4 regions of the Luteibacter sp. 22Crub2.1 genome follow, and region 4 is predicted to be linked to each of the others. Evidence: riboswitches for the same ligand, from Rfam matches in the RefSeq annotation. Region 4 holds a riboswitch; each other region holds the start of a gene.
The links. Region 4 has a riboswitch for cobalamin ahead of btuB (TonB-dependent vitamin B12 receptor). Riboswitches for the same ligand answer to the same signal wherever they lie in the genome.
Positions count from the first base shown of each region.

Region 1: another riboswitch for cobalamin. It lies ahead of B5X73_RS10140 (TonB-dependent receptor domain-containing protein); the one in region 4 lies ahead of btuB (TonB-dependent vitamin B12 receptor).
Region 2: another riboswitch for cobalamin. It lies ahead of B5X73_RS12680 (CoA-acylating methylmalonate-semialdehyde dehydrogenase); the one in region 4 lies ahead of btuB (TonB-dependent vitamin B12 receptor).
Region 3: another riboswitch for cobalamin. It lies ahead of metE (5-methyltetrahydropteroyltriglutamate--homocysteine S-methyltransferase); the one in region 4 lies ahead of btuB (TonB-dependent vitamin B12 receptor).

Region 1 is NZ_FUYT01000008.1:101,632-105,025, forward strand. It holds gene B5X73_RS10140 (TonB-dependent receptor domain-containing protein) at 1-1,273, opposite strand, end outside; cobalamin riboswitch at 1,428-1,660, opposite strand; gene nagA (N-acetylglucosamine-6-phosphate deacetylase) at 1,693-2,844, opposite strand; gene B5X73_RS10150 (SIS domain-containing protein) at 2,867-3,394, opposite strand, start outside.
Region 2 is NZ_FUYT01000011.1:31,246-34,639, reverse strand. It holds gene B5X73_RS12685 (acyl-CoA dehydrogenase family protein) at 1-48, opposite strand, end outside; gene B5X73_RS12680 (CoA-acylating methylmalonate-semialdehyde dehydrogenase) at 60-1,574, opposite strand; cobalamin riboswitch at 1,714-1,919, opposite strand; gene B5X73_RS12675 (VOC family protein) at 2,031-2,414, shown strand; partial or broken gene B5X73_RS12670 (aldo/keto reductase) at 2,523-2,980, shown strand; gene B5X73_RS12665 (LysR substrate-binding domain-containing protein) at 3,010-3,222, shown strand; gene B5X73_RS12660 (hypothetical protein) at 3,334-3,394, shown strand, end outside.
Region 3 is NZ_FUYT01000002.1:183,300-186,693, reverse strand. It holds gene B5X73_RS02680 (glycosyltransferase) at 113-1,396, opposite strand; cobalamin riboswitch at 1,487-1,704, shown strand; gene metE (5-methyltetrahydropteroyltriglutamate--homocysteine S-methyltransferase) at 1,899-3,394, shown strand, end outside.
Region 4 is NZ_FUYT01000003.1:234,887-238,280, forward strand. It holds gene btuB (TonB-dependent vitamin B12 receptor) at 1-1,436, opposite strand, end outside; cobalamin riboswitch at 1,559-1,794, opposite strand; partial or broken gene B5X73_RS04235 (acyltransferase) at 1,818-2,894, opposite strand; gene B5X73_RS04240 (LytR/AlgR family response regulator transcription factor) at 2,979-3,394, opposite strand, start outside.

The DNA.
Region 1 (3,394 bases), on a different contig from region 4:
CATAAGAGGCCGTGACCTTCATGCCGTTGTCGAAACGGAAGCCATAGGCGGCCGAGCCGGTCGTGTGGTTGCCGAACTGGGTGTTGTGGTCGTGGCGGGCCGACAGCTGGATCTCATGCGGGCCGAACACGCCCTGGTAGAGCGCGAACACGCCCGTGTTGTTGCGGGTGTCCTTGAGATAATCCGTGTCGCTGCTCAGCTTTTCCTGCTGGTAGTCGACGCCGGCGCTCAGCGTCTGGCCCGGGGCCAGCGTGAAGTCGTTCTGCCAGGAACCCTGATTGCGCTTAGAGTACAGATATCCCACGCGCAGCTTGTCGGCACCGGTGACGTAGTTGAAGTCCGCGTCGTAATAGCCCTTGTCGGCGCCGTTGAGGTAGTTGTCGGCGCGGTCCTGGTTCTGGCCCAGACTGACCGACATGCGCCACGCGGACAGCACGTCGAAAGCCAGCTTCGCGCCGGCGACCTGCTGCGAGCGTCGGGTCAGGTTCTGGTAGTCGCCGTCGTATTCGATATCGCCCTTGCTGCGCAGCCAGCTGCCGGTGAGCTCGGTGCCGTCGTCCCAGCGATAACCGCCCGACAGTGCGCCGTTGTACGTGCGATAGGCGTCATGGTCCGGCTCGTCGGTGAAGCAGCCCTTGAACGCCGTGCCCGCGCCGATGCGGCAGGCATTGATGCCCGAGGTGTACTGGCCGCCGAGGCTGGCGTTGTACCAGCCGTGGGTCGTGCCGCCCGACACGCCGACCTGGCCGGCGGTGTAGCCGTGGCTGCCGCCGGTGACCGAGAGGCTCGGGGTCGGCGCTTCGCCGGCCTGGCCGTGGCGGGTGAAGATCTGGATGACGCCGCCGATCGCGTCGGAGCCGTAAAGGCTCGAGCGCGGACCGCGGACGACCTCGATATGGTCGATCTGCTCGACCGCCAGCTGCTCGTAAGCCGGCAGACCCGCGCCCACGGTACCCACGCGGACACCGTCCACGAGGACCAGCGTGTGCGAGGAGTTGCTGCCACGCATGAACAGCGAGGTCTGCTGGCCGATACCGCCGGTGTTGGCCATGACCACACCGGGCAGCCCGGCGAGCAGGTCCTGGACGTTACGCGGCTGCAGACGCTCGATGTCTTCATGGGTGATCACGGTCACCGGGGCGAGTACCTCGTCCAGTGGCGTGGCCGTGCGGGTCGCGGTGACGATCACGGGATCGAGGGCGTCCGGGGCGTCGGCCGCGTGGGCAGCGGCGATCGACGACAGCAGGGCTGCCGCGAGCAGGGTCTTCTTCATGGAACGGTCTTCCTCCGCCGCATAGCGCGGCAATGCGTAGCTCAAAGGGCGCGCGAGGAGGACATACGGCGAACGGCACACGGGCGGAACCCGGATGACTGTCCGGATTCGCCCTCCGCGAATCGCCCGAAACGGGACGACGCCCCGGGATGGCTCACGGGGCGCGTCGTCGGGCCGGTCTCCGGACTCACGCCGTCCCCGAGGGGGTGTCGGACCGGCGCCTTCCCGCTGTCGCAGTGGCTGAAGCCGTGTCCGAGGGGCCGTGACGACCCCGAGCGCTTACCGTTGCGGGGGCAGTGCCGGCCTTGCCGCAGAGGCGGCGCACCGGCTTCCCGTTTCATCCCCGTGGCGCGACGCCCCGGGGACACCCGAACCCCGCGACTTTAACCGGAGGGTGGGGCGCTGTCACGACCGGCCGATCAGCCTGCGGCGTAAACGCGCTCGCCGCCGATCCAGGTTTCGATCACCGTATGGGTCTCGTCCATCACGACGAAGTCGGCGCGGTAACCGGCGGCGATATGACCGTGGGTGGCGCCGAGGCCGAGGAACGCGGCCGGATACGTCGACGCCATGCGCGCGGCTTCATCGTAGGCCACGCCAACCATGTCGACCGTATTGCGCACCGCCGTGGCCATGTCCAGCGCGGAGCCGGCCAGCGTGCCGTCCGCCGTCTGGCAGACGCCGTCGCGCACGGTGATGGTTTCGCCCTTGAGCACGAAGTTCGGATTGTCCGACCCCACGGGCGGCATCGCGTCGGTGACCAGCATCATCTTCCGTGGCGCCTTCGCCGCGATGGCGACACGCAGCGAGGTCGGGTGCACGTGGTGGCCGTCGACGATCAGACCGCACCAGCTGGCCTGGTCTTCGAGCGCGGCACCGACGACGCCAGGCTCGCGGCTGGTGAAGGGTGTCATCGCGTTGAACAGATGGGTGAAGCCGCGCACGCCCGTCGCCAGTGCATGGCGCGTGGTCTCGTAGTCGGCCGCCGTGTGGCCCGCGGCTACGATGACGCCGTTGGCGACCAGCTGCTGGAGTACTTCCGCGGAAGCGCGCTCGGGGGCCAGCGTCAGCAGGGTCACGCCGCCGTGGCGCCGCGCGACCATCGCGACATCGTCGGCATCGGCGATGCGAAACTTGGCCGGGTCGTGCACGCCCTTGCGCTCGGGTGCGATGAACGGGCCTTCCAGATGGATGCCGAGCACGCCCGGCACGCCCTGGGCGACCGCGTCGTTCACGGCATCGATGGCTTTCGCCATGACCTCCGCGTCGTCACTGATCAGCGTGGGCAGAAAACCCGTGGTGCCGAATCTCGCGTGTGCCTCGCCGATCGTGCGGATCGCGTCGACCGTCGGTGCATCGTTGAACAACACGCCGCCCCCGCCGTTGACCTGGCAGTCGATGAAGCCGGGCAGCAAGGTGCGACCACCGAGGTCATGGCGCTCCGCCGCGCGCACGCGCGGATCGGATGGCAGCGCCAGTCCGGTGATCTTTCCATCGTCGACCAGCACGGCAAAGCCGCTCTGGAATCCGTTGTCGGTAAGCACGCGGCCGTTGACGAGGGCGAGAGTCATGGCGATTCCTTGAGGGTGACGGTCAGACGGTCTCGGTGACTTTATTCAGGTGCGGCGGCACGTCGGGATTGAAGCCGCGCTTCAGCGCGAGCGCCGCCGTGGCGCGGTAGAAGCTCTGCACCGTGATCAGCGGCGCGGCGATCGGTGCGGTGGCGACCAGCGGCAGCACACCCTCACCCGTCGCACCCGGCGCGGCGATCCAGACATTGGCGCCACGCTTGCGGAACTCGGCGGCGACATCGAGCACGCCCGGGAGCGTGTCGTCGTTCTGCGCGAAGAACAGCACCGGGAAGTCCGGGCCGACCAGCGCCATCGGGCCGTGTTTCACTTCGGCCGCGCTGAAGGCTTCGGCATGCAGGCCGCAGGTTTCCTTGAACTTGAGCGCCGCTTCCAGCGCACCGGCGAAGCCGAAGCCACGACCGACCACGAACAGGTTGTGCGCATCGACGAGGCCTTCCGTCAGCGACGACCAGTCGGCATCCCAGCCCTGGCGCAGCTGCGCGGGCAACGCGGCCAGGGCGTCGGCGATCTCGGCCTTGCCACTCCACCG
Region 2 (3,394 bases), on a different contig from region 4:
CTGCTCGTCGCTGAAGCCGAAACCTTGCCCCATCACAGGAATATCCATGACGGCCGCCATCACTTGAGGCTGATCGTCGTATTGACGCCGTGGCCGCGCGTGTCATCGTCGAACCAGCGCGAAGTGATCGTCTTGGTCTGCGTGTAGAACGTGACCGCCTGCTTGCCGTAAGGGCCCAGGTCGCCGAGTTTGGACGCACGCGATCCCGTGAACGAGAACAGCGGCACCGGCACCGGGATCGGTACGTTGATACCGACCTGCCCCACATCGATGTCTTCCTGAAAGCGACGGGCAGCCGCACCGCTCTGCGTAAACACGGCCGTACCGTTCCCGTTGGGATTGGCGTTGACCAGATCCATCGCTTCGTCCAGCGTGTCGACCGTGAGGACGACCAGCACGGGCCCGAAGATCTCTTCGTCGTAGATACGCATGCCGGGCTTCACGCCCGAGAAGATGGTCGGCCCGACGAAATTACCGTTGCCGTAGCCCGGCACCCGGTATCCGCGACCGTCGAGCTCCAGCGTCGCGCCTTGTGCCACGCCCGCGTCGATCAGGCTCTCGACGCGGTCACGCGCCAACGATGAGATCAGCGGGCCGACGTCGGTGCCGGCCTCGGTCCCCGCGTTGACCCTCAGTGACTTCGCCTTGGTAACGAGATCGGGAATCCACTCGCGCGCGGCCCCCACCAGCACCGCCGTCGATGCCGCCATGCAACGCTGCCCGGCCGCACCGAAGGCGGCACCGACCATGGCATTTAACGTCTGCTCCTTGTTGGCGTCGGGCAGAACGACAGCGTGATTTTTCGCCCCCATCATGCACTGCACGCGCTTACCGGCTTGCGATGCACGGTGATAAACGTGCGTACCGACCTTCGTCGATCCGACGAAAGACACCGCCTTGATGTCGACGTGATCGCAGATGGCGTTGACCACCTCCTCGCCCCCGTGCACGACGTTGAGCACGCCCCTGGGAATGCCTGCCTCCTGCGCCAGCTCGACCAGCCGCATGGTGACCATCGGGTCCTGCTCCGACGGCTTCAGCACGAAGGTGTTTCCCGTGGCGATGGCCATCGGAAACATCCAAAGGGGGATCATCGCCGGAAAGTTGAACGGCGTGATGCCTGCGCAGACACCCAGCGGCTGCAGCAGTGTGTACGTGTCCACGCCACCGGCCACGTTGTTGGCCAGCTCGCCGAGTTGCAGATTGCCGATGGCGGCCGCCTGCTCCACCACCTCGAGGCCACGGAACACGTCGCCTTCGGCGTCCGGCAGTGTCTTGCCCTGCTCCGCCGTGAGGATCGCCGCCAGTTCCGCCATGTGTTCGCGGATCAGTTGCTGGTACCTGAGGAAGATGCGGGCCCGCGTCCCGATGGGCGTCTTGCGCCAGGTGGCGAACGCGCGCCGGGCGGCGGCGACGGCCGCATCCACCTCCCGGGATGTGGCGAAGGGCACACGTGCCAGGACGACCTGCGTCGCCGGGTTGATCACATCGCGCCATTGTGTGGTCGCGGACTCGACGAACTCACCGTCGATCAGCAGTTTGACGGTCGCGACATCGGTCGCGGCACGATTCATCTCGTTCATGATGCTTGTCTCCATATCGCTCACCCGCGAAACCGGGCGTGCGTGAGCGAGACAAGTCGGTTCGAGGCCACGGACGCCGCATCGAGCCAGCTCGTCCGGTTGCCCACCGCAACACCCGAGGAAGACACCGCAAGCGGTGCCCACCACGGGCCGGTCTCCGGGCTTGCGAGCGATGCGATCCGCATCACCCCGACACCTTCCCGCGTTGCCGCAGTGGTTCTGAGTCGGGTTTTCTCGCCTACCGTTGCGGGGGCAGCGCCGGCATCGGACCGGCTTCCCGTTTCACCCTGCGCACCGGAATGGCGGCGGCAGGACACCTGTGGCCAGCGGGAGTGTAGGCGGCGACGCGGCGAGCGACACGCTGCGATGCAGTAAAGGCGCCTTGGATGCCGCCACGGATTCCGACTAAGCTGCGCGGATCAGCCGTTCCACGCTCAGGAGATCTCCATGATCGACCACACCGGCGCCACCGTCAGCGACTTCGAGCGCAGCAAGCAGTTCTATACGACCGTATTGGCCTCCATCGGCTATGAACTGATCGTGCACTTCCCCGCCTCGAAAACGGGACGTACCGACGTGGCGGGGTTCGGCGAGAACGGCAAGCCGGATTTCTGGATCTACCAGGGCACACCCAATCAGCCGCCGGTACACGTCGCCTTTCGGGTGAGTTCGCAGCAGCTGGTGCGGCTATTTCATCAGACGGCGCTGGATGCGGGCGCGAGGGACAACGGTCCGCCGGGCCCGCGTTCGCACTATCACGAAGGCTATTACGGCGGTTTCGTGCTGGATCCGGATGGCCATAACATCGAGGCGGTGTTTCACGCCGGCTGATGGAAGATCATTGATGAACTGCCCGCATAGGCTCAAGCGGTTTATCCCACTTAATCACTGGACCCCCGGTCGGTAGCATGGCGTCATGGCTACCTTCTGGAGATCACCATGAAAAAGCGCGTTCTCGGTAAAAGCGGCTGGAGGTCTCAGCCGTCGGCTTTGGCTGCATGGGCCTCAATTTCAGCTATAGCCACGTGCTGAGCGGCGACGAGTCAGTCAAGCTCATCCGCGAGGCGGTGGACCTAAGCGTCGATTTCTTCGATACGGCCGAGGTCTATGGTCCGTTTACCAATGAGGAGATCGTCGGCAAGGCCTTCGCGCCGATGCGCGACCGCGTCGTCATCGCGACGAAGTTCGGCTTCGCGTTCGATCCGGAAACGAACAAGCAGACGGGTCTGGACAGCCGCCCGAAAAACATCCGCAAGGCCGCCGAGGGTTCCCTCAAGCGTCTGGGCATCGAGCAGATCGATCTGCTCTATCAGCACCGCGTAGACCCGAACGTGCCGATCGAAGACGTCGCCGGTGCGGTGAAGGATCTCATCCAGGAAGGCAAGGTGAAGCACTTCGCGTCGAAGGCTAGCTGGTGCTCAACGGGATGAACCACATTCTCCGGGCGACCCTGGCGGGCCTTGGTCTGGCCTGGGTGCCCGAGGACGTCGTCGTGCCGCATATCGAGGCCGGACGACTGGTGCGCGTCCTGGAGAGCTGGTGCGACCCGTTTCCGGGCTACCACCTTTACTACCCGAACCGGCGGCAGACCTCCCCCGCACTGACCCTGCTGGTGGATGCGCTACGTTATCGTGGCTGAATCGCCCACAATCCCTTGACGTTTCCGCGATTGACACCATCTCGTAGGTAGCCGAGGATCGAATCAGGCCGCGCCCGGGTCCCGGGGCCGCGCAGCAAGCAGGAGTCACCCATGAGCCAACGTCATCTCGTCCTCGCCGCCTTGTTCGCCCTGGACGTCGTGTTCTTTCTTG
Region 3 (3,394 bases), on a different contig from region 4:
TATGTTGTTGTCATACGGCGGTCTCGCCGCGCTGCGCGCGGATCGCCAGCGGGGCTGGCTCCTACCAGAGCAACGCATCGCGCTTCTGGTAGGAGCCGGCCCTGCCGGCGATTCAACCCCGCCGCGCCATCGCCTGTTCGATCACGTCCGCGGCCAGCGACGCACCTCGCTCGGCCCGGATGACGCCCGCGGCGCGCTGGGCACGCAAGGCCACGCCTTCGTCAGTCAGGAGGACGCGCAGCTTCGCCGCCGCCCGGTCGGCGCGGTAACGCGATGCCGGCAACACATCGCCCACACCCAGCCGAAGCACACGCGCCGCGTTGTCAGGCTGATCGAAGCCATGTGGCACCACGAGCGCCGGACACCCCGCGCGCAAACTCTCCTGCGTCGTGCCGACACCCCCGTGATGTACCACCGCGGAAGCGCGCGGGAACAACGCGCCGTGTGACGCATATTCCACAGCCATCACCCCGGCTGGCAACGTGTCGGGCAAGCGCGCGCGCATCTCGGGCGAGCCGGTGAGCAAGACGGCACGACATCCGAGCGCCCCTGCCGCCGCCATGCTCTCGCGAAGGAAGGCCTCGCCCGCGTGCACCGCCGCCGATCCCAGCGTAAACACGATCGGCGCGTCACCCGCGTCGAGAAACGCCGACAGCTCCGGGGGAAGGGTTTCGTTGAAGGGCGAGTAACGGCAATAGCCAGTGACCACGCTGTGCGCCGGGGCATCCAGCGGCGCATGCCCCAACAGCGGCGAATACATCGCCAGCACACCATCGCGCGCGTGCTGTCCGCGATGAAACGGATCGCCCCACACCGACACCGGCGCCAGACCCAGCGACTGCCGGAAGCTGCGCACGGCACGTGTCCACGGTGCGGTCACCCGCTCACCGATCCGGCGCACCCAGGCGCCACGACGCGGCGACGCACGTAAGAAACGGTCGAGTCGCGCCATGCCCGTCGCCGGCGGATCGAAAGCGGAAAGGAACACCGCGGGCGACAGGACGGCGGACAACCACGCCACGCGTGTCGTCTCGCCCAGAATCTGGCCGGCGAAGGCGAGCGTCGAGGTGACGATCGCATCGGCCTCCAGACATACTGGCGCCAGCGCGCGGTAGCTCGCCGCGACATCCTCCGCAGCCAGGTCACGTACGACGAAGCGCGGACCGCGCAGCGGATGGAACGCCCGGGCAGCGAAGGCGGCCTTGTCCTCGGGCTCCGCGATCCCGCTGGCAAGGACGAACCTCAGCCCGGCCTCCGCCACCGCCTCGCGATGAATCGCATGGGCACCGATGGTGACCCGATGGCCCCGCGCCGCCAGCTCCCGCCCCACGGACAGGAACGGAAACAGGTCACCCTGCGATCCCACCGTCGCCATCACGATGTGCCTTGCCGCCATGCCTTACTCCCGATGACCTGGCGCATCGTCGCGGGCGACATGTCGACGCGATGCATGCCTGGCTCGTTGACCTGCCCCGTCCGTAGGGCTAACCTCTGGGCCGCCAGCGGTCTTTATCTCTCTATTCGAATAGAAGGATAAAAGCTAAGAGGGAAGCCGGTGAGAATCCGGCGCTGCCCCGCAGCGGTATGTGGAGACGAGCGCGTCATCAGCACTGGATCGATGGCGATCCGGGAAGCGACACGCAAGGCGGCACCCAGGTGCCACATCCACGAGCCCGAAGACCTGCCGCCGGCCTGGGCGCGCGTGCCGTCATGGGTGCGTGTGCCCTGCCCGACCTGGGCCGTCGCGTTCGCGCGAGGGTCCGGTTCGCCCGCGGGGGCGAAGGTCGACGGCAAGCCGCATGACGCCTTCACGCTGCCGCACCTTCCGTGTGGCAGTGCACGTGCGTCCGCGACGAACCGCCCTTCCCTCCTCTTTGCCACGAAGAGGAATCATCCACATGCCACACGTTACCTACCCCGGTTTTCCCCGCATCGGCCGACGCCGCGAACTGAAGCGCGCGCTCGAAAGTCACTGGAGGGGCGAAACCAGCGCCGACGACCTGCTCACCGTCGCCCGTCAGCTCCGCGAACGCCACTGGCGCCTCGCGCGCGACGCGGGAGCCGACAGCGTTCCCGTCAACGACTTCTCGCTTTACGACCATGTGCTCGATGCCGCCGTCGCGGTCGACGCCATTCCCCCGCGCTACCGTGCACTCCATCAGCGCGATCCGCTGGCCGGCTATTTCGCCATGGCACGCGGCCGTCAGGACGGCGAAGTCGACCTGCACGCGCTGGAGATGACCAAGTGGTTCGACACCAACTACCACTACATCGTCCCCGAGCTGCAGGCGGGCCAGTCGTTTGCCACGCGTGCCGACAAGGTCGTCGCGGAATATCGTGAAGCCGTCACCCTCGGCCATGCGGCGCGCCCCGTACTCCTCGGTCCGTTGACCTTCCTCCGTTTGGCCAAGACCGTCGACGGCAGCGATCCTCTGGCGCTGCTCGACGCGTTGCTGCCGGCGTGGAGCGGTTTGCTCGATGCGCTCGCGGACGCGGGTGCCGACTGGATCCAGGTCGACGAACCGGCCCTCGTGCTCGATCTCGAGCCGGACTGGCAGGCGGCCTATCGCGGCGCTTATGCCGCCATCGGTGAACGGTCGCGCGGCCGCATCCTGCTCGCGACCTATTTCGGCGAGCTCGGCGGCAACCTCGAACTGGCGGCGTCGTTGCCCGTCGCCGGCCTGCATGTCGATCTCGCGCGCGCGCCCGGGCAACTGGATGCCGTGCTCGACGCGCTTCCCGCCGGTCGTGTGCTGTCCGCCGGCGTGCTCGACGGCCGCAACATCTGGCTGAGCGACCCGTCCGCCATCGCGCCGCGCATCGCCAGCGCACGCGAGCGCCTCGGCGACGGGCGTCTCTGGCTGTCGACGTCGTGCTCGCTGCTGCACGTGCCGATCGATGCGTCGGAAGAAAAGCACCTGCCGGGTTCGATCGGTGACTGGCTGTCGTTCGCGCGGCAGAAGATCGTCGAACTGCGACGCTATGCCGACGCCGTCGTCGGCGACGACACGGCGCAGCTCGCGCTCTCGCGTCAGCAAGCGACAGTGGAGGCGCGACTGCTTTCTCCCGACGTGCTGCGCGCCGACGTGCGGGCGCGCGTACGTGGACTGACGCCCCAGTTCGGACAGCGCCGCTCGGCCTACGCGTTTCGCGCAAATGTGCAGAAGCAGCGCTTTGGCCTGCCCGACCTGCCGACCACCACCATCGGCTCGTTTCCGCAGACCACGGAACTACGCCTTGCGCGTGCCGCGCATCGCTCGGGCAAGCTCGACGACGAGGCTTATACGGCCGTGCTTCGCGAGGAGGTGCGGCGCGCCGTGGCGTTTCAGGAAGAAGCGGGGCTCGATGTCCTCGTGCACGGCGAGCCCGAGCGCAACGACATGGTCGAGTACTT
Region 4 (3,394 bases):
GGGAACAGCGGACCGGTCAGGCTCGAGTCGAAGACGATCAGATTGTCGATGTGATTCTGGAAGGCATTGATCGACCAGTTACCCCACGTGGGCGTGCCGCGCAGCCCCAGCTCCCAGTTGCGGGAAGTTTCCGGGCGGAGGTCCGGATTGCCGTAGTCGGGGTAGTACAGGTCGTTGAACGTCGGTGCCTTGAACGCGGTGCCGTAGCTGCCGGTGACACGCAGGCCCTTCGTCAGCATGTAGCCGTACTGCAGGCTGCCGGTGGTCTTGCCGCCGAACTGGCTGTTCTCGTCACGGCGCAGGCTGGCTTGGATCGAGCTGTCGCCGAATGCCTGCAACCACTGGCCGAACATCGCGTGATTGCGACGCGCATCGACGAAGTAGTCGGTGCTGCCGACGACGCGATCGCGCTGCCAGTCGTAACCGAGCGTGGTCTGGCCTGCGTCCCCACCGACGTGACCGAGGTCCGCCTGCACCGAGGCGACGTCGCGATGCGTGTTGAACGTATCGGCGTAGACGCCGTTCTCGTAGTCGGTCGAGAAGTCACCGCTCCGACCGAGGTTGAGGGTGAACTTCACGTCCTTCGACGGCGTATAGCGCAGACGGCCGCCAATGACCTGCGTCGACGAGTCGGCGAAGTTGCTGCTGGTGCCGTCGTAATGGTTGGCGCCTTCGGTGCGCATGGCATTCACGTCGGCGTCCCACTGCTCATCGAAGCGCCATCCGCCCTTCAGTGACAGCGCATTGTTGCGATAACCGTCCTTGTCGGGCTCGTAGGTGTAGCAACCGCCGCCGCCCGGGCTGGGGCGACCACGACATGCGTTGATGCCGTCGGTCTGGTCGTGGGTCGCTTCCACCGCGTACCAGCCGTTCGCGCCGCGTCCGCTGAAGCCGGCCGAGCCGCGCAAGGTGTCGTAGCTGCCGCCGCCGGCGGAGAAGTTCGGCACGAAGCTGCCTTCCGGACGACGGGTGAAGATCTGGATGACGCCGCCCAGCGCGTCCGAGCCATAGAGACTGGAGAACGGGCCACGGACGATTTCGATGCGCTCGATCTGGTCGACCGGAATATCCTGGAAGGCCGCCGTACCGGAGGTCGCTGAACCCACCTTCACGCCATCGATCAGCACCAGCACGTGGTCGGACTCGGTGCCGCGCATGAAGACGGAGGTCGACTTGCCCGGGCCGCCGTTATTGGCGATGGACACACCGGGCGTCGCACGCAGCAGGTCGGCCAGCGAGCGCGGCTGCAGCCGCTCGATCCCGGCACGGTCGATCACCGTGGAGGCGGACAGCACCTGCGCCTGGGTCTGCTCGGTCCGGCTCGCGGTGACCACGACCTTGTCGAGGTCGGTGGAGGTGTCATCGGCGAAGGCCGCGGCGGGAACGAGGCATGCCATCGCGATGGCGACCGCGAGGGTGGAAATACGAAGCGACACGTGGTGACTCCTGCACTACCGCGCCCATCCGCGCGGCATGAATGGCGAGAGACAGGGAGACGGTAGCGGGGAGCGCCGATGGCGGAAGGCCGGCCGGCCACCCACGACATGGCCCTCCGCCTGTCCGGTGTTACCTCGAAGGCCGGTCTCCGGGCTTGCGAGCGCAGGGAGAATCCCTGCCGGTCGGCGCCTTCCCATGCCTTTCGGGGCACAGTGGCTTCATGCAGACCTTTGCCTCGCCTACCGTTGCGGGGGCAGCTCCGGAATGACGCGGACCTCGTGGATCGCGCGGGTCACCGGATTCCCGTTTCAATCCCCGGCTGCGACACCGGGAATCACCTTGGGCGGCGGTAGTGTATCCGAAGCATGAACGTGGCGGTCGCGCCAGCGCAGGAACGGGCGCTCGACACCGTAGTGAAGCAGCGCACCGCCAGCCAGGGTCGCGGCCGCATAGATGGCGAAACGGACGAAGCGATGATCGGCCAGACCGTCACCGAGCAGCCCCTCCGTCAGATGAAAAACGCCTTTGTGGCAGAGATAGAGGCTGTACGAAGCGGCGGCCAGCCATCCGGCACCGGGCACCCGCAGCCTTGCGAAGACGGTCGGGCCGCTGAAGGCGGCGACGAAGCCACCCATCGCCAGCGACAGCAGGGGGTAGCCGATGACGCAGGGCCAGAACAGGGGGCGTGCACCGTCGAAAAGGACCAGACAGACGCCAAGGAGAACGGTGGCGGCGCCGAGCACCCAGCCCGCGCGCGCATGGATCCATGCCATCCACTGCGGGCGATACACCCCGCACGCCGCCAGGGCGACACCGGCGACGAGCCCATCCAGGCGCGACCACGTGGGGTAATAGAGGTAACGGAGATAGACCAGGCCCGCACTGATGTCCGTATCACGAGCCGGTCCCAGCAAATCGGACCACAGCCACGCCCGCAACAGGAGGCCGCCGGCGACCACCGCGACGCATACGGTGATGAACTTCCACAGAGCGGGTTTGCGCGTCAGCGCGAAGGCCAGCAAGGGAAAGACGAGATAGAAGTGTTCTTCCACGCATAGCGACCACACGTGGGAGAACGCATAGTTGTCGCCGTTGTCGAACAACAGGTTGAAGGTGAACGTCGGAAATTGCCACAACGGCTGCATGCCCGGCGTCTCTCGCCATGCCGGCCATAATGCATAAAGTGCCAGCACGACGAAGAAGGCGGGAAGTATCCGTATGAAGCGTCGTCGATAGAAGCCGAAGAAATCGAGCTTGCCCGTGGTCTTCAGGGACTTCAGCACCTGCGTGCCGATGAGGTAGCCGCTCAGCACGAAGAACAGGTCGACGCCCATCCACCCCGACCATTCCAGCTTGCTGAAGCCCTCGCCGAGGCCGCCGACCAGATAACTGTGAAACAACATCACCCAGGCGATGGCGATCGCGCGCAGCGTGTCGAGGCCGGGAGTGCGGTTCATGCGTGGGATCCCCTGGGTGTCACGTCAATGTGCGGGCGCGTCCGGGCGGATGCGCGGCGCGTTTATGGCGATTCGCGGGCGCGCTCATTGCCCGCGGTGCAACGCGGCGAGCAGGGCATCGATATAGGTACGACTTGCGCGCAGCGTCGCACCATCTTTCAATCGAACCACCGCGTCGCGATTGGACCGTGGCAGGAGTTCGGCGACCTGATCCACCCGAACGATGGCCGAGCGATGCACCCGGAGAAAGCGCAGCGGGTCGAGTCGTCTGGACAGCGTATGGAGGGTTTCGCGGAGCAGATACCGTTCGCCGCGCACATGCAGCGCCGCGTAATCACCGTCGGCCTCGATCCACTCGACCTCGTCCGCAGCGACGTAGTGAATGCGGGCACCGATACGAATGACGAAGCGTTCGGCCTGCCTCGTTGTCGTGGTCACCGCCCTGCCAAGTTGTCGACGAGCCCGTTCAATCGCTTCGGCGAAGCGTTCATCATCGATGG